3 regions of the Streptomyces sp. NBC_01314 genome follow, and region 3 is predicted to be linked to each of the others. Evidence: riboswitches for the same ligand, from Rfam matches in the RefSeq annotation. Region 3 holds a riboswitch; each other region holds the start of a gene.
The links. A riboswitch is a leader RNA that binds a small molecule or an ion and turns the genes downstream of it on or off. The one in region 3 is predicted to bind thiamine pyrophosphate.
Positions count from the first base shown of each region.

Region 1: another riboswitch for thiamine pyrophosphate. It lies ahead of thiO (glycine oxidase ThiO); the one in region 3 lies ahead of OG622_RS15240 (thiamine ABC transporter substrate binding subunit).
Region 2: another riboswitch for thiamine pyrophosphate. It lies ahead of thiC (phosphomethylpyrimidine synthase ThiC); the one in region 3 lies ahead of OG622_RS15240 (thiamine ABC transporter substrate binding subunit).

Region 1 covers NZ_CP108394.1:8,327,988-8,333,891, forward strand. The annotation lists gene pknB (Stk1 family PASTA domain-containing Ser/Thr kinase) at 1-416, opposite strand, end outside; gene OG622_RS36570 (thiazole synthase) at 579-1,373, opposite strand; gene thiS (sulfur carrier protein ThiS) at 1,378-1,578, opposite strand; gene thiO (glycine oxidase ThiO) at 1,593-2,768, opposite strand; TPP riboswitch at 2,766-2,877, opposite strand; gene OG622_RS36585 (hypothetical protein) at 2,930-3,313, shown strand; gene OG622_RS36590 (NAD(P)/FAD-dependent oxidoreductase) at 3,371-4,600, shown strand; gene OG622_RS36595 (Rv2175c family DNA-binding protein) at 4,708-5,073, shown strand; gene thiE (thiamine phosphate synthase) at 5,201-5,845, shown strand.
Region 2 covers NZ_CP108394.1:5,728,964-5,734,867, forward strand. The annotation lists gene OG622_RS25125 (IclR family transcriptional regulator) at 1-75, shown strand, start outside; gene OG622_RS25130 (SsgA family sporulation/cell division regulator) at 174-611, shown strand; gene OG622_RS25135 (YibE/F family protein) at 642-2,096, opposite strand; TPP riboswitch at 2,168-2,324, shown strand; gene thiC (phosphomethylpyrimidine synthase ThiC) at 2,317-4,161, shown strand; gene OG622_RS25145 (VWA domain-containing protein) at 4,258-5,670, shown strand.
Region 3 covers NZ_CP108394.1:3,496,719-3,502,622, forward strand. The annotation lists gene OG622_RS15225 (maleylpyruvate isomerase family mycothiol-dependent enzyme) at 1-119, opposite strand, end outside; gene OG622_RS15230 (ABC transporter ATP-binding protein) at 134-1,171, opposite strand; gene OG622_RS15235 (ABC transporter permease) at 1,171-2,775, opposite strand; gene OG622_RS15240 (thiamine ABC transporter substrate binding subunit) at 2,886-3,962, opposite strand; TPP riboswitch at 4,052-4,158, opposite strand; gene rlmN (23S rRNA (adenine(2503)-C(2))-methyltransferase RlmN) at 4,238-5,344, opposite strand; gene OG622_RS15250 (hypothetical protein) at 5,472-5,904, opposite strand, start outside.

The DNA.
Region 1 (5,904 bases), 4.8 Mb from region 3:
TGCACGAACCCGGCGCGGTGCGCGGCGCCGAGCGCGGCGAGCACCGGCTCCAGGATGTCCAGCGCCGCGCGGGGCTGCAGCGCCCCGCGGTCGCGCAGCACGTCACGGAGGGTGCAGCCGGCGACGTACTCCATCGCGAGATAGACGTACGGGCCGTCGGTGCCCTGGTCGTAGACCCCCACCACGTTCGGGTGGGACAGCCGTGCCACTGACTTGGCCTCACGGATGAACCGCTCGACGAACGTCCGGTCCGCGGCCAGCGTCGGATGCATCACCTTGAGCGCGAGCACACGGTCGAGGCGGGTGTCCACGGTCCGGTAGACCGTGGCCATGCCGCCGACCGCGATCCGCGCCTCGACTCGATACCGGCCGTCGAGCACATGGCCGACAAGCGGGTCCTGAAGGGTCGTGTCCACGCAGGTGAGTGTACGAGCCGCCGCCGACAGGCCCATAAGTCGCGTGGTACCGGAGACGTACTGCAGCAGAGCTGTGACCCGGAGCGCAGGGCTGTGACAGGCGGGCGCGCGGCGAAACTCGTTCGGCTGTTCGAGTGGGGGGCGGGTGGCGTGAGATCCGACTCAGAACGCGGGGCGCTCCGGATCCAGCCGCGCCAGCCCCTCGCCCGGCGACGACGCCTCCGCGAAGTGCCGACGGGGGATGCGGCCCGCCCGGTACGCCAGCCGCCCCGCCTCGACCGCGTGCCGCATGCCCTCGGCCATGAGGACCGGCTCCTGGGCCCGGGTCACGGCGGAGGCGAGCATGACCCCGGCGCACCCCAGCTCCATCGCGAGAGCGACGTCCGACGCCGTACCGGCACCCGCGTCGAGAATCACCGGCACGCGCGCGTGCTCCACGATCAGCTGGAAGTTGTGCGGGTTGCGGATGCCGAGCCCGGACCCGATGGGCGATCCGAGCGGCATGATCGCGGCACAGCCCACGTCCTCCAGTTTGCGCGCGAGCACGGGATCGTCGTTCGTGTACGGCAGCACGGTGAAACCGTCGTCGACGAGCGTCTCGGCCGCGTCGAGCAGTTCGATCGGATCGGGAAGCAGCGTGCGCTCGTCGGCGATGACCTCCAGCTTGACCAGGGACGTACCGAGCGCCTCGCGCGCGAGGCGGGCCGTCAGCACGGCCTCGCCCGCCGTGAAGCAGCCGGCCGTGTTGGGCAGCACCCGGATGCCGAGCCTGTCGAGCACGGACAGGACCGAGCCGTGCACGGACGCGTTCACGCGGCGCATCGCGACCGTCGTCAGCTCCGTGCCGGAGGCCACCAGCGCGCGCTCCAGGACGTCGAGGCTCGGCGCCCCGCCGGTGCCCATGATCAGACGGGACGAGTACGTCGTACCGCCGAGGACGAAGGGGTCGTCTGCCATGGGATCAGCCTCCTTGGACGGCTGTGAGGACCTCGACGCGGTCCCCCTCGGCGAGGGCGGTGGTCGTCCACCGCGCGCGCGGGACGACGGTTTCGTTGAGCGCGGCGGCGACACCGGCGGGCGACGGGGCGAGCGTCCGCACGAGCGCGTCGAGGGCCGTGCCCGGAGCGATCTGCCGACGCTCCCCGTTGACGAGGACGGTCAGTGTCCCGGTGGCGCTCATACGGGCTGCTCCAGGAGTTCACGGGCCGCGCCGGCGCGGAACCGCAAGGGTGTGAAGGCGCGGGCCTCCTCCGGCAGTTCACCGGTGGTCAGCACATGGGCCAGCACATCGCCGGTGACCGGGGTGAGGAGCACCCCGTTGCGGTGGTGGCCGGTCGCGAGGACCAGGCCGTCGAGCCCGGAGGGGCCGAGGAGCGGCGCGTTGTCGGGGGAGGCCGGGCGCAGGCCCGCGCGGGTCTCGGTGAGCGGGAGTTCGGTGATCCCGGGGACGAGTTCATGGGCGTCCCGCAGCAGTTCGTACACCCCGCCCGCGGTCACCGTGGTGTCCCAGCCCTGCTCCTCGCTGGTCGCGCCGACGACCAGTTCGCCGTTCGCGCGCGGCACCAGGTAGACATGGCTGCCGCGCACCACGGCCCGCACGGTACGGCTCAGGAAGGGCGCGTACTGCTTCGGCACGGTCAGCCGCAGCACCTGCCCCTTCACCGGTCGCACCGGGGGCAGCACGTCGTCCGGGACCCCGGCGAGCCGCCCGCTGAGGCTGCCCGCGGCGAGGACGACCTGCCCGGCGGACAGCCGGTCACCGTCACCGGCCCGGACCCCTGCGGCCCGCTCCCGGACCACCGACAGCTCCTCGGCCCAGCTCCGGTGGAATATGACGCCGGCGCGCTCGCAGGCCGCGACGAGGGCCCTGGAGAGCCGCCTCGGGTCGATCTGGTGGTCCCCGTCGACCCGCAGTCCGCCGCGCACGCCCGGCGCGAGCATCGGCTCCAGACGGCGGCAGTCGCGGCCGCTCAGCCACTCCGAGTCCAGGCCCGACCGGCGCTGCAGGGCGTGCAGTTCGCGCAAGTGGGCGCGGTCGTCGGCGTCGAGCGCGACGGCCAGGGTGCCCGAGCGGCGGTAGCCGAGGTCGAGGCCGGTCGCCTCCGTCAGCTCGGCCGCGAAGTCCGGGTAGCGGCGCGCGGACTCCAGGTTGAGCCCCAGCAGCGTCTGCTCGCCGTAGTGCAGTTCGGTGACCGCGGCGAGCATCCCGGCCGCCACCTGCGCGGCCCCGCCGCCGGGCGCGGGATCGACCACGGCCGTGGCGAAACCGCGCCGCGCGGCCCGCCACGCCGTGACGAGCCCGATGATTCCGCCCCCCACGACGAGGACGTCTGACGTGTGCGTACGCGACATGGGCGTCCAGCCCCTCCCTTCGCCGGCATGACCCGGATCAGGTTCGTACGGTCGGAGGCCGCCAGCCTCCCTCTCAGCCCGGTGCGTCCGGGCTCCCGCGAGTGCTCTACGTTGGCCCACCTTAGCCCTCGCCGTTCGTCCCAGTAAGGGAGCCTCCGCTCATGGTCCGCTCGCTCGACGGTCTCGTCCTCGCCCCGGTCGCGGACCAGGCCCCAGGTCAGGTGGGCACCCGCACCCGGTTCGCGTACCACGAGGGGGACGGCGAGATCTGGGCCGAGTACGCGGGCGGTGACGTCGTGCGCGGTCACCTCGTGGGCACGCGCGTGGGGGACCGGCTGGACTTCCGGTACGTACAGCTGAAGACCGACGGGACCACCGCGTCCGGGCACTGCCGGTCCCTGGTGGTCGAGCTGGCCGACGGGCGGGTCCGGCTGGAGGAGACCTGGGAGTGGGAGTCGCGGCCGGGCAGCGGTACGAGCGTGGTGGAGCAGATCGACGAGACCGCGGGCCGGCCGACGGAGAGCGACCGTCGACCCACCCGCTGAACGGCGGGTCCACCCGGCTCCCTGACTGACCGAATGTCAGTTGTCTATGGTGACCGGGTGAGCGAGCAGACGCAGCACAGGGGCGGAACGCCGGCGCGGCGCGTGGTCGTCGTGGGCGCGGGCATGGCCGGCGTGCAGACCGCGGTCGCCCTGCGTGAGAAGGGCTTCACCGGCGATGTGACGCTGATCGGCGCCGAGCCGCACCAGCCGTACGACCGGCCGCCGCTCTCCAAGGCCGTGCTGCTCGGCAAGGCCGAGGGCTCCGCCTTCGACGTCGACTTCGAGGCGCTCGGCATCGAACTCCGGCTGGGCCGCGAGGTGTCGGGCCTGCGCTTCGCCGACCACGAACTCGACACGGCCGCCGGGCCCGTCCCGTACGACCTCCTCGTCCTCGCGACCGGCGCGGAACCGATCCGGCTGCCGGGCGCCGAGGGCGTGCCCGGGGTGCATCTGCTGCGGACCCTGGACGACGCCGAGCGGCTGCGGCCCGTGCTGGCCCGGCAGCACGACATCGTGGTCGTGGGCGCGGGCTGGATCGGCGCCGAGTTCGCCACGGCCGCGCGCGAGGCGGGCTGCGCGGTGACGGTCGTCGAGGCGGCCGACCGCCCGCTCGCGGGCGCGCTCCCGGCGGAGGTGGCCGCGCCGATGACCGCCTGGTACGCCGACAGCGGGACCACCCTGCGCACCCACGCGCGCGTGGAGCGCGTCGAGCCCGGGACGGTGGTCCTGGACGACGGCACCCGGGTGCCGGCCGACGCGGTCGTCGTGGGGATCGGCGCGCGCCCCGCGACGGCCTGGCTGAAGGACTCGGGCATCGAACTCGGCGCACACGGCGAGGTGGTGGCCGACGACCACCTGCGCGCCTCCGCACCGGACGTCTACGCCGTCGGCGACTGCGCCTCCTTCCCCTCGGGCAGGTACGGCCGGCGCCTCCTCGTCCACCACTGGGACAACGCCCTCCAGGGCCCGCGCACGGTCGCCGCGAACATCGTCGGCGAGACCCCCGAGGCCTACGATCCCGTCCCCTACTTCTGGTCCGAGCAGTTCGGCCGCTTCGTCCAGTACGCCGGCCACCACGCCTCCGCCGACACCATGGTCCGGCGCGGCGACCCCACCGGCGCCGCCTGGTCGGTCTGCTGGCTCCGCGAGCACCGACTGGTCGCCCTCCTGGCGGTGGGCCGCCCCCGCGACCTGGCCCAGGGCCGCCGTCTGATCGAGGCGGGCACGCCGATGAACCCGGAGCTGCTGGAGGACCCGGCCAGGCCCCTGAAGGCGGCGACGGCGTAGCGGGCGGGCGCGTTTCCCCGCCGTCCGGCGCTCCGCGTACCCCCTGTCGGCTTTCGTCGGGGCGGCCCGGCTACCCACTGTCAGTCCCAGATGGCAGTCTTGGAGACGTGACCGAGATTGACGCAAAGATCGATGCTCTCGTCCCCGCGTGGCTGAACCTCCCCGACATCGCAGAAATGCTGGACGTCGAGGTGACCCGCGTGCGGCAGCTGGTGAAGGAAGGCCAGCTCATCGCCGTACGCCGTGGTGAGAACCGCGCGCTGCACGTCCCCGCCGCCTTCATCGACGAGGACAAGGTGGTCAAGGGCCTGACCGGCACCCTGACCCTGCTGAGGGACGACGGCTTCACCGACGAAGAGATGCTGGAGTGGCTCTTCACTCCGGACCCGAGCCTGCCCGGCACCCCGGCCCAGGCCCTGAGCGAGAATCGCGGCACGGAGGTGAAGCGCCGTGCCCAGGCGCTCGCCGTCTGACCGAAACACCTGAAGCACCGAAAAATAGTGACGCAGCCACCTGTGCGGCGTACGGGAGCCGTGCCCCTCGCGGGCCTCGGCTCCCGTACGCCGCACTGACAACGCACCGCCAACGGGGGACCGACGCATGCCCGACGCCGTCGCACAGCTCGCCGACGCCCGGCTCTACCTCTGCACGGACGCCCGTAAGCGCCAGGGTGACCTGCCGGAGTTCCTGGACGCGGTCCTGGGCGCCGGCGTGGACATCGTGCAGCTCCGCGACAAGGGCATGGAGGCGGCCGAGGAGCTGGAGCACCTCCAGGTCTTCGCGGACGCCTGCCGCCGGCACGGCAGGCTGCTCGCCGTCAACGACCGCGCGGACGTCGCCCACGCCATCGGCGCGGATGTGCTGCACCTCGGACAGGGCGACCTCCCCGTCCCCGCCGCCCGCGCCGTCCTCGGAGCCGACGTCCTCATGGGCCGCTCCACCCACGCCGAGGCAGAGGCCGCCGCCGCGGCCGTCCAGGAGGGCGTGGACTACTTCTGCACGGGCCCCTGCTGGCCCACCCCCACCAAGCCCGGCCGCCACGCCCCCGGCCTGGACCTCGTGCGGTACACCGCCGCCCTCGGCACCGACCGCCCCTGGTTCGCCATCGGCGGCATCGACCTCGGCAACCTCGACGAGGTCGTCGAGGCGGGCGCCCGCCGGGCCGTCGTCGTGCGGGCGATCACGGAGGCGGACGACCCCGGATCCGCCGCGGCGGAGTTCACCAAGCGCCTGCGCAGCCTCTAGCCGCCCCGCCCCCGGACCGCGGCTGTCCAAGGCGTGGACAACAGGTCGGCAAAGCGGAC
Region 2 (5,904 bases), 2.2 Mb from region 3:
CTGCCGGTGGCCCGTCAGATGCAGACCGAGATCGGAAAGCTGCTAGGAACACTCGCCATCTCTATCAGCATCTGAAAAATCACTCCTTGTGATCTCTCGTGTACTTTCAGCAAACTTCCAGAGGTGTCAGGCGGACGATTCCTGGCCAGTCGACGAACACGGCGGGGTAGGCGATGCGCGAGTCGGTACAGGCAGAGGTCATGATGAGCTTCCTCGTCTCGGAGGAGCTTTCCTTCCGCATCCCGGTGGAGCTGCGTTATGAGACCTGTGATCCCTATGCCGTGCGGCTGACCTTCCACCTACCGGGCGATGCTCCGGTGACCTGGGCCTTCGGGCGGGAGCTGCTCATCGACGGCGTGGGACGGCCGTGCGGGGACGGGGACGTCCACATCGCACCCGCCGATCCGGAGACGTTCGGCGAGGTCCTGATCCGGCTTCAGGTGGGCACCGACCAGGCGATGTTCCGGGTCGGCACGGCGCCGCTGGTGGCCTTCCTGGACCGTACGGACAAGCTCGTGCCGCTGGGGCAGGAGCGTTCCCTCGCCGACTTCGACACGCTGCTCGACGAGGCTCTGGACCGCATCCTGGCGGAGGAACAGAGCGCGGGGTGAACCGTTACGGCGCCAGGGTGCCGTAACGCTTCAGCGCTTGCGGCGGCGGCCCCTCCCCCCACGGGCCGGAGCGGGCACGGCCGCCGCCGGTTCCGGGGCCCCCGGGCGGTCGGCCGAGACGACCAGGGCGGCCAGCACGGTGGTCACCGGGACCGAGGCCACCAGGCCGATCGAGCCGACGAGCGTGCGCACGATCTCCTCGGCGACGAGCTCGCTGTTGGCGACCGTGCCGACGCTGCTCTGCGCGATCGAGAAGAGGAGTAGCAGGGGTAGCGCGGCACCGGCGTAGGCGAGGACGAGGGTGTTGACCACCGACGCGATGTGGTCCCTGCCGATCCGAATGCCCGCGCGGTACAGACCTCGCCAGCCCATCGCCGGATTGGCCTCGTGCAGTTCCCAGACCGCCGACGTCTGTGTGACCGTCACGTCGTCGAGCACACCGAGCGAACCGATGATGACGCCCGCGAGCAGCAGACCGCTCATATCGATCGTCGGGTACAGCCCGTGGATCAGACCGGTGTTGTCGTCCGTGTTGCCGGTCAGATAGGCCCAGCCGATGAATCCCGAGCCCAACAGGCCGATCAGCAGCAGTGAGATCAGGGTGCCGATCACCGCCACGGATGTTCGGGCCGAGAGCCCGTGACACATGTAGAGGGCGATCAGCATGATGGCGCTCGCTCCGATCACCGCGACCACCAGCGGATTCGAGCCCTGCAGGATGGCTGGCAGGATGAAGAGGGTCAGCACCATGAAGCTGATGGCCAGCGCCACCAGGGCCATGACACCGCGCATCCGGCCCACCACCACGACGGCGAGCGCGAAGATCCCGGCGAGCAGCGCCATCGGGAACTTCCGGTTCACATCGGTGACCGAGTACTGCAGGTCCTTGGGCGCGGCGGGTTCGTACGCGACCACGACCTCCTGGCCCTGCTCCAACTGCCGTGACTGGTCCGGCTGCACGATCTCAGTGAACGTACGGCCCTTGTCGTCGCCGGTCTCCACCCGGATCGTGGCCTTTTTGCAGGTGCCGTTGGCCTGCTGTTGGGCGGACGAGCCCTCGGCGGTGGACGTGTCGCCGGTCGGGGTGCCGCCCGAGGCGTTCACCGACGAGCAGTCGACCTCGTCGACCTTGGTGACGGTGGCCTGCTGTGTCTGCCGGTCGAAGCCCACGCCGGTGCGCTCGTGCGCCGGGGCGCCGCCGGGCCAGAGCACGACGAGGCCCACGACGACCGCGGTCGCGAAGGGGATCAGCACCGCTGCGATGACCTTGCGCAGGTGCTGCGAAACGGGCGCGGCGGGGCCGTGGCTGTGGCTGTGGGAATGCCCGTGGCCGCCACCGGAGGACGGGCCTTCGCCGCCTCCGGAGCCGTGGCCGCCGGAACCGTAGCCGGGGCCACCGTCGGACCCATGCCCGTGGCCGTTTCCGGGACCATGGCCATGGGGCGGCTCGGGGGGTGGAGGCGGGGGCTGCTGCGTCGTGGTCACCGACCGATCATCGCAAGAACGAGCGATGCCCACTGTTCACCGCGCCACATCTGCCGCTAGCGTGGAGGCACCTTTGCACACGCGGGAGCTCGGAGCACCGGGCTGAGAGGGCGTTGACCTCCGCAGACGCGATGTTTCACGTGGAACATCGTCGGGCGGAAATCGCTGCGTCGACCGCTGAACCTGTTACCGGGTAATGCCGGCGTAGGGAGTAGGTCTCATGACCATCGAGGACACACGCACGCCTGCCTCCAGCCAGGCGGACGGGACATCTGTCCCGTCCGAGGGCGAAAGGAACCAGGGCGAACAGCCCCTGGAGGCCGGGAAGTCCATCGGCTGGCACAAGTCGTACATCGAGGGCTCGCGCCCCGATCTGCGGGTGCCGGTCCGCCAGGTGCACCTCACCAACGGGCAGTCCGTCACCCTGTACGACACTTCCGGCCCGTACACCGATCCGACAGCGGAGACCGATGTCAGGCGGGGACTGCTCCCCCTTCGCGAGAACTGGATCGTCGCCCGGGGAGACACCGAGGAGTACGCGGGTCGTCCAGTCCGCCCCGAGGACGACGGGATCAAGCACACCTCGCCGCGTGGCGGACTGCGCAACCTCGACGCGGTGTTCCCGGGCCGGCCACGCCTGCCGCGTCGCAGTCGTGACGGCCGGGCGGTGACCCAGCTCGCGTACGCACGACGTGGGGAGATCACCCCCGAGATGGAGTACGTGGCCGTACGGGAGAACGTTTCGCCGGAGGTCGTCCGCGAGGAGATCGCCGCAGGCAGGGCCGTACTGCCGGCGAACGTCAACCATCCGGAGACCGAGCCGATGATCATCGGCAAGCGGTTCCTGGTGAAGGTCAACGCCAACATCGGCAACTCCGCGGTCACCTCCTCCATCGAGGAGGAGGTCGAGAAGATGACCTGGGCGACCCGCTGGGGCGCCGACACGGTCATGGACCTTTCCACCGGCCGGAACATCCACACCACCCGCGAGTGGGTGCTGCGCAACTCCCCCGTCCCCATCGGCACGGTGCCGCTCTACCAGGCGCTGGAGAAGGTCGACGGCAAGGCCGAGGAGCTGACCTGGGAGATCTACAAGGACACGGTCATCGAACAGGCTGAACAGGGTGTGGACTACATGACGGTCCACGCGGGCGTGCGCCTCGCGTATGTGCCGCTCACCGCGAACCGCAAGACCGGCATCGTCTCGCGCGGCGGCTCGATCATGGCGGCCTGGTGCCTGGCGCATCACAAGGAGTCGTTCCTCTACGAGAACTTCGAGGAACTGTGCGAGGTCCTCGCCGCCTACGACGTCACGTACTCCCTCGGCGACGGACTTCGGCCGGGCTCCATCGCGGACGCCAACGACAAGGCGCAGTTCGCGGAGCTGCGCACGCTCGGGGAACTCAACACGATCGCCAAGAGTTTTCACGTACAGACCATGATCGAGGGCCCGGGACATGTCCCGATGCACAAGATCAAGGAGAACATCGACCTGCAGCAGGAGATCTGCGATGAGGCTCCGTTCTATACGCTCGGCCCGCTGACCACCGACGTCGCACCGGCGTACGACCACATCACCTCGGGCATAGGCGCCGCGATGATCGCGTGGTGGGGCACTGCGATGCTCTGCTACGTCACGCCCAAGGAGCACTTGGGACTGCCCAATCGCGACGACGTGAAGACCGGCGTCATCACCTACAAGATCGCGGCCCACGCGGCGGACCTCGCCAAGGGGCATCCGGGCGCACAGGAGTGGGACGACGCGTTGTCGGACGCCCGCTTCGAGTTCCGCTGGGAGGACCAGTTCAATCTGGCCCTCGACCCCGAAACGGCCCGTGAGTTCCACGACGAGACGCTCCCGGCGGAGCCTGCCAAGACGGCCCACTTCTGTTCCATGTGCGGCCCGAAGTTCTGCTCGATGAAGATCAGCCAGAGCATCGCAGAGCGGTTCGGCGGTGCGGCGGCCGAGGGGGCTTCGCAGAAGGAGATCGCTGAGGGGATGCTCCAGAAGTCGAAGGAATTCGCGGAGAGCGGGAACCGGGTGTATCTGCCGCTGGCGGAATGAGAATCGGGGTGCGATGCCTTGGTGCTTCGGGGCATCGCACCCTTGAAGACCTCAGCAGGTCTGCCCTCCCGCTCTCTCGGCGGGCAGACTGCCCCCATGACAGCGAGAGCACTGAGCAAGGGCGCCAACCTTCCCGTCGAATTTCCCACGGTGCGCGTTGAACTGACGTGGTCCGGAGGAGTCGGCACACCCGATGTCGACGCCTCGGCGTTGCTGCTCACCGGTGTCGGACGTGTTCGCGACGACGGTGACTTCGTCTTCTACAACCAGCCGCAGCATGCTTCGAATGCTGTGGTCCACCTGGGAAAGCGGAGTGCCGGTGGTGTTCTGACCGACACGGTCGAGGTGGATCTGCACTCGCTCGAGCCCACTGTCGAGCGGGTCGTGCTGTGTGCGTCGGCCGATGGCGGAACGTTCGGGCAGGTGCCTGGGCTGACCCTGAGGCTGCTGGACGCCGCGACACAGACCGAGATCGCGCGGTTTCACATGGAGGCTGGGACGGAGACCGCGTTCATCGGCGGCGAGCTGTATCTACGGGCGGGGCAGTGGAAGTTCCGCGCAGTCGGTCAGGGTTATGCCTCCGGGCTCGCTGGACTGGCCTCCGATTTCGGCATCACCGTTGACGATGCGCCCTCGGACCCGTCAGCGTTCCCCTCGACCTGTGTCCCCGCACCGCCTGTCCCAGCCGCACTGCCTGTCCCAGCCGCACCGCCCGCCCCAGCCGCGGCACCGGTCGGCCCGCGGCTCAGCAAGGACGAGGAACAGCTGCCCGTCGACATGCGCAAGCGTCTGTCGCTGCGCAAGGAGCAGGTGGCGGTCAGCCTCAGAAAGCATGGAGCGGCCGGCATCACCGCGCGGGTCGTTCTGGTTCTGGACGCCTCCGGATCCATGTCCCTCCTCTACTCCAAGGGCGTCGTCGCCGATGTCGTGGAGCGCATGGCGGCGGTCGCCGCGCAGCTGGACGATGACGGTCATATGCAAGCCTGGACGTTCGCTTCGAATGCGGCACGATTGCCCGACCTGCGACTCGGGGACCTTCCCGAATGGCTGCGACTGCACGTCCGGGTGGGACAGATCAGCCTCTTCCGCCGCAGCAAGAAGCCAGGCAAAGGACTGCAAGCCGGCCAGGTCGATATGCGGATGGTTGGCATCCAGAACGAAGAACAGAAGGCGATCGCCCAAGTCCGCACATACGTCCGGGAAAATCCCGCCGCTGACCCCACTTTCGTGCTGTTCTTTTCCGACGGCGGTATCCATCGCAACGACCTGATCGAGCAAGAGCTGCGGGATGCTGTCGAGGAGCCGATCTTCTGGCAGTTCGTGGGACTGGGGCGATCCGACTACGGAGTGCTGGAACGCTTCGACACCCTGCCTGGCCGTCGCGTCGACAATGTCGGATTTTTCGCTGTGGACGACATCGGCGCAATCCCCGACCAGGAGCTGTACGACCGGCTCCTGTCCGAATTCCCGAGCTGGGTGGCTGCCGCCGGCCAGGCGGGCATCCTTTGATCAGATGCTTCCGGGCCATCTCGGGCAGGTGGTCTGCCGATGGCGGACCGAGACGCGTTGGTGGCGAGGGTGGTGGACGTGGTGCGGTCGCGGCTGCCGCTGTCCGCGCGACGAGCGGCGCTCTTCCGGCCAGTTGCCGGGAGAGCCCGCTGCCGCGGGTGGGCGGTGCCGTGGGGCCGGTCCCGGGGCGTCCCGGGTGGCCGTCTCAGCCCTGTGGGTTCCGGGCGGCGGCCG
Region 3 (5,904 bases):
GTCGGCACGGTCACCGACAGATCGGCGCCGGAGGTCACGATGCCCCGCAACCGCCGCACCCGCAGCTCGATCTCGGCGCAGTAGCGGTCGTGCCGGGCCCGGGGTTCTTGCGAACGCATCGCCATGCCGCACCTTATGCGGCCGGACCGGCTCCCAGCACGACGATTTCGGCCGCGTCGAAGCTCACGCCGACCCGCTCTCCCGGCTCCGGAGCGTCCCGCAGCGCGCACGCCGCCTCCAGGCGCGGCGCGTCCCCGGGCTGGAGGTGCACGGCGACATGGGTGCCCCGGAAGGTGCGCGCGGCCACGGTGCAGCGCAGCGACCCGTCGGCCGGGTCGACCAGCCGCACACCGGCGGGCCGGACGAGCAGCGCGCACGCCCCCTGCGGCGAGCCCTCCGGCACCGGCACCTTGCCCCACGCCGTGTCCGCGACCGCCCCGGTCACCGTCGCCTCGACCACGTTGTCGAAGCCGAGGAACCGGGCCACGAACTCGTCCACCGGCCGCTGCCACACCTCAAGAGGCGTGCCGGACTGGGCGATCCGCCCGTCCCGCATCACCACGACCCGGTCGGCCAGCGCGAAGGCCTCACCCTGGTCGTGCGTGACAGCCAGCACGGTCGTCCCCAACTCTCCGAACAGCTCCCGGAGTTCGACGACCAGTCGCTCCCGCAACGACCGGTCCAGCTGGCCGAGGGGCTCGTCGAGCATCAGCAGCCGGGGGCGGGGGGCGAGGGCCCGGGCCAGCGCGACCCGCTGCTGCTCACCGCCGGACAGCTCCCCGACCCGCCGCCGAGCCGCTCCGGGGAGCCCGACCAGCTCCAGCAACTCCCTTACGCGTACGGCTCGTTCATCCTTCGCCGCGCCATGCATGCGGGGACCGAAGGCGACGTTGCCGGCCACGTCCCGCTGCGGGAAGAGCTGGTGGTCCTGGAACATCAGGCCCACACCGCGCTTATGGGCGGGCACACCCCGCTGGTCCCGCCCATCCAACAACACCCGTCCGCCGTCGAGCGGTTGGAGCCCCGCGACGACCCGCAGCAGCGTCGACTTGCCGCTGCCGCTCGGCCCCAGCACACACACGATCTCGTGCTCCGCGACCTCCAGATCGACCGCGTCGAGCACGGGCCGTCCGTCGAACCGCACGGTCGCGTTCTCAAGCCCGAGCAACATCAGAACTCCCCCGTACGATCGGTACGGAGGCGCTCCAGCACCAGCAGGGCCACCGCGCACACCACCATCAGAATCGTCGAAAGGGCCATGGCCTGGCCGTAGTTGAGGTCACCGGGACGACCGAGGAGCTGTGCCACGGCGACCGGGAGCGTCGGGTTGTCGGCCCGAGCGATGAACACGGTCGCCCCGAACTCACCGAGCGACACGGCGAAGGCGAACCCGGCCGCGATCAGCAGCGCCCGTCGCACCATCGGCAGATCGACCTCCCGCCACACCCGCCACGGCGACGCCCCGAGCACGGCCGCCGCCTCCCGCAGCCGCTCGTCCACCGCGCGCAGCACGGGCAGCATGATCCGTACGACGAAGGGGACGCCGACCAGGGCCTGGGCGAGCGGCACCAGGATCCAGGAGGACCGCAGGTCGAGAGGCGGCTCGTCCAGCGCGATCAGGAACCCGAAGCCGACGGTCACCGCGGACACCCCGAGCGGCAGCATGAGCAACGCGTCGAAACCACGGACGAGACGGCCGGCACGCCGGGTGAGCGCGGCGGCGGCGAGCCCGCCGATCAACAGGGCGATGACGGTCGCGGCGAGCGCGTACGTGAGCGAGTTCCCGACCGCCTCGATCGGTGCCACCAGGAAGATCCCACTGTCGTCGCCGGTCAGCGCCTCGTAGTAGCCGAACGCGGACCCCGGCGCGTCGAGCGACCGCTCCACCAGCACGCCCAGCGGCAGCAGGATCAGCACGACGACGGTGGCGAGGACCCCGCCCAGCAGTGCCCACTGCCCCGCCCCACGCGGTCGTCGGGAGGTGAGCGACGCGTCCACCAGCCGCAGGGCGGTCTCCCGTCGCCGTACGGTCCACGCGTGCACGGCGAGGATGACCCCGACCGCGACGAACTGCACGAGCGTCAGCACGGCGGCCGTCGCGAGGTCGAAGATCTCCGAGGTCTGCCGGTAGATCTCCACTTCGAGCGTCGAGAAGGTCGGCCCGCCGAGGATCTGCACCACCCCGAAGGAGGTGAAGGTGAAGAGGAAGACCATCAACGCGGCGGCGGCCACGGCGGGTGCGAGCGCCGGAAGCGTGACTTTCCGCCAGGCCGAGAGCGGCGACGCCCCCAGCATCCGCGCGGCCTCCTCCTGCCCCGGGTCGAGCTGCGCCCACAGCCCGCCGACGGTCCGTACGACGACCGCGTAGTTGAAGAACACATGCGCGAGCAGGATCGCCCAGACCGTGGTGTCCAGGCGTACGCCCCACAGTTCGTCGAAGAGTCCGCCGCGCCCGACCAGCGCCAGGAACGCCGTACCGACGACCACGGTCGGCAGCACGAACGGCACGGTCGCCACCGCCCGCAGGATGTCCTTGCCCCTGAAATCGAAGCGCGCGAACACATACGCGCCAGGGAGCGCGATCAGCAGCGTGAGCGCGGTCGAGACGAGTGCCTGCCAGGTGGTGAACCACAGCACATGCCGGATGCCGGGGTCCCCCACCACATCCGCGATCCGCCCGAGGTGCCAGGTCCCGTCGCCCTTCAGCCCCCGCACGACGATCGCGGCGACGGGGTAGGCGAAGAACACCCCGAAGAACGCGACGGGCAGCACCATGAGCCAGAGCCGCGCCGCGCTCCCCCGCCGACGCGGCCCGCGAGGTCGACGCGGTACGGCCACGACCTCCTTGGCCGCCTCAGCTTCCTCGGCCGCCTCGGCTTCCTCGGTCACTTCAGTACGAGCGAGGCCCACGACTTGACCCACTGGTCACGGTTCTCGGCGATCTTCTCGGGCGCCATGGTCGCCGGGTCCTTCGCCGCGGGCCCGTACTCGGTGAACTCGGCGGGCACGGACGCCCCCTCGACCACGGGGTACACGAACATGTTGAGCGGCATGTCCTCCTGGAACCTCTTCGAGATCAGGAAGTCGATCAGCGCCTTGCCGCCCTCGGCGTTCTTCGCGTTGCTCAGCAGCCCCGCGAACTCGATCTGCCGGAAGCAGGTGCCGGTCGCGACCCCGGTGGGCGCGGTCTTCGGCTTCGGGTCCGCGTAGACGACCTCGGCGGGCGGCGAGGAGGCGTACGACACGACGAGCGGCCGGTCACCCCCGGCCTTCTTGCCGTCCGTCGACCCGGAGAACTCCTGGTAGTACGCCTGCTCCCAGCCGTTGACGACCTTCACACCGTTGGCCTTGAGCTTGTCCCAGTAGCCCTCCCACCCGTCGTCCCCGTACCGCGCGGCCGTACCGAGGACGAATCCGAGCCCCGGTGAGGAGGTGGACGCGTTCTCCGTGACGAGCAGGTCCTTGTACTCGGGCTTGACGAGATCGTCGAACGACTGCGGCGGCTCGATCTTGTTCTTGCTGAAGTACGCCTTGTCGTAGTTGACGCAGATGTCACCGGAGTCGATGGGAGTGACCCGGTGCTCGTCCTTGTCCAACTGGTACTCGGCGCCGACCTTGTCGAGCCCCTTCGCCTCGTACGGCTGGAAGAGGCCGTTGTCGAGCGCGCGGGACAGCAGCGTGTTGTCGACACCGAAGAAGACGTCGCCCTGGGGGTTGCCCTTGGTCAGGATCGCCTGGTTGACGGCCTGCCCCGCGTCCCCGCTCTTGAGGACCTTGACCTTGTACCCCGACTCCTTCTCGAACGCCTTCAGCACGTCCTTGGAGTAGGCGAAGGAGCCGTGGCTGACGAGGGTGACGGTCTTGGAAGCGCCCGACCCTGTGTCGTCGGACGAGGAACCGCACGCGGACAGCGTGACGAGCCCGAGGCCGACAGCCGCGGCGACGAACGATCTGATCTGCACTGGATTCCTCCTGGGGGTGACCAGGAAGAGACGCGGCCCTGCCCGGGATCGTCGGAGATTTCCGAAGGCTCCCGGGCAGGGCGCAACAGCTTGAGTGATGACCGAACTTCCTACCCAGAATGACCTGGGCGAGGTTCAGAGGGTCTGCGGCCGCTTGCCGCACTCTCAGCGCTGTGGCGCTCCCCTGTCGGAATATGAAGATGTGTACGAAGGTCAGAGTACCCCGTGGCCTGATTCCGACTCCTACCGGTGGCCAGGGGGCCCTGTCTCCGGTCCTACCTCTCGGTGGCCGCCAGCTGCCCGCACGCCCCGTCGATCTCCTGGCCCCGGGTGTCCCGGACGGTCACCGGCACCCCATGGGCGGCGATGGCGTCGACGAACGCCTTCTCGTCCTCGGGCCGGGAAGCGGTCCACTTGGACCCCGGAGTCGGGTTCAGCGGAATCAGGTTCACATGCACCGGCTTGCCCTTGAGCAGCCGGCCCAGCCGGTCACCGCGCCACGCCTGGTCGTTGATGTCCCGGATCAGCGCGTACTCGATGGACAGCCGACGCCCGGACCTGGCCGCGTACTCCCACCCGGCGTCCATGACCTCGCGCACCTTCCACCGCGTGTTCACGGGGACGAGCGTGTCGCGCAGTTCGTCGTCCGGGGCGTGCAGCGAGATGGCGAGCCGACACTTGAACCCTTCGTCCGAGAACCGGTGGATCGCGGGCACCAGCCCGACCGTGGACACGGTGATCCCGCGCTGCGAGAGCCCGAGCCCGTCCGGCTCCGGATCGGTCAGCCGGCGAATGGCGCCGACGACCCGGTTGTAGTTGGCGAGCGGCTCGCCCATCCCCATGAAGACGATGTTGGAGAGCCGCGCCGGCCCACCGGGAATCTCGCCGTCCCTGAGCGCCCGCATCCCGTCGACGATCTGGTGGACGATCTCGGCGGTGGAAAGATTCCGGTCGAGCCCGGCCTGCCCGGTGGCACAGAAGGGACAGTTCATCCCGCATCCGGCCTGCGAACTGATGCACATGGTGACCCGGTCCGGGTACCGCATCAGCACCGACTCGACGAGCGTCCCGTCGAACAGTCGCCACAGCGTCTTACGCGTCGTCTCCTGGTCGGCCGACAGATGCCGCACGACCGTCATCAGCTCCGGAAGCAGCGCATCCTGAAGCTTCGCGCGCGCACCCGCGGGGATGTCGGTCCACTGTTCCGGGTCGTGCGCGTACCGCGCGAAGTAGTGCTGCGACAGCTGCTTGGCGCGAAACGGCTTCTCCCCGATCGCGGCAACAGCCTCCTTACGCTCCACAGGCGTGAGATCGGCAAGATGCCGCGGCGGCTTCTTGGCTCCGCGGGGGGCGACGAATGTGAGTTCTCCGGGCTTAGGCATAGCCGTACCAGTGTCGCAGATCAACGGGAGTGGCCCAGCGCGCCGAGCACCGGTCCGCCTTGCCATCCGTACCACCCGAGGCAGACGTGCCTGCGGCCCGTGGTGGGCCGCAGGCACGACGTTCAGGTCAGGAGCGCACCGTGTACTTCTCCGAGCACTTCGAGAAGTCGCCCTTCACCACGCACACCCACATCGTGTACCCCGTGTCCTCGGGCAGGTTGCCCGTGACCGTCACGGAGTAGGGGGAGCCGTGGCCACGGGTGGTCGCAACCCTGCCGGTGCTGAGATGGACCTCGATCCCGTAGCCGTCCGCGAGGACGTCATAGGCGCTCAGGGCGTCACCCGGTTCACTGCCGCTGGGGTCCTTCTGCCACATGGCGTTCCCCGCCGCCTCGCCCCAGGAGTTGTTCCTGACGCTGATGAAGGCGTCGCCCGAGGTGTTCGTCACGTAACCGAAGCTGAAACTGTCGGCCGCCGCCGCCGTACCCGCCCCGCCGATCACTGTCGTGGTCGCGACGGCCAGAGTTGCCGCGAGCGCGCCGAGCCGCGCCTTCATTGGT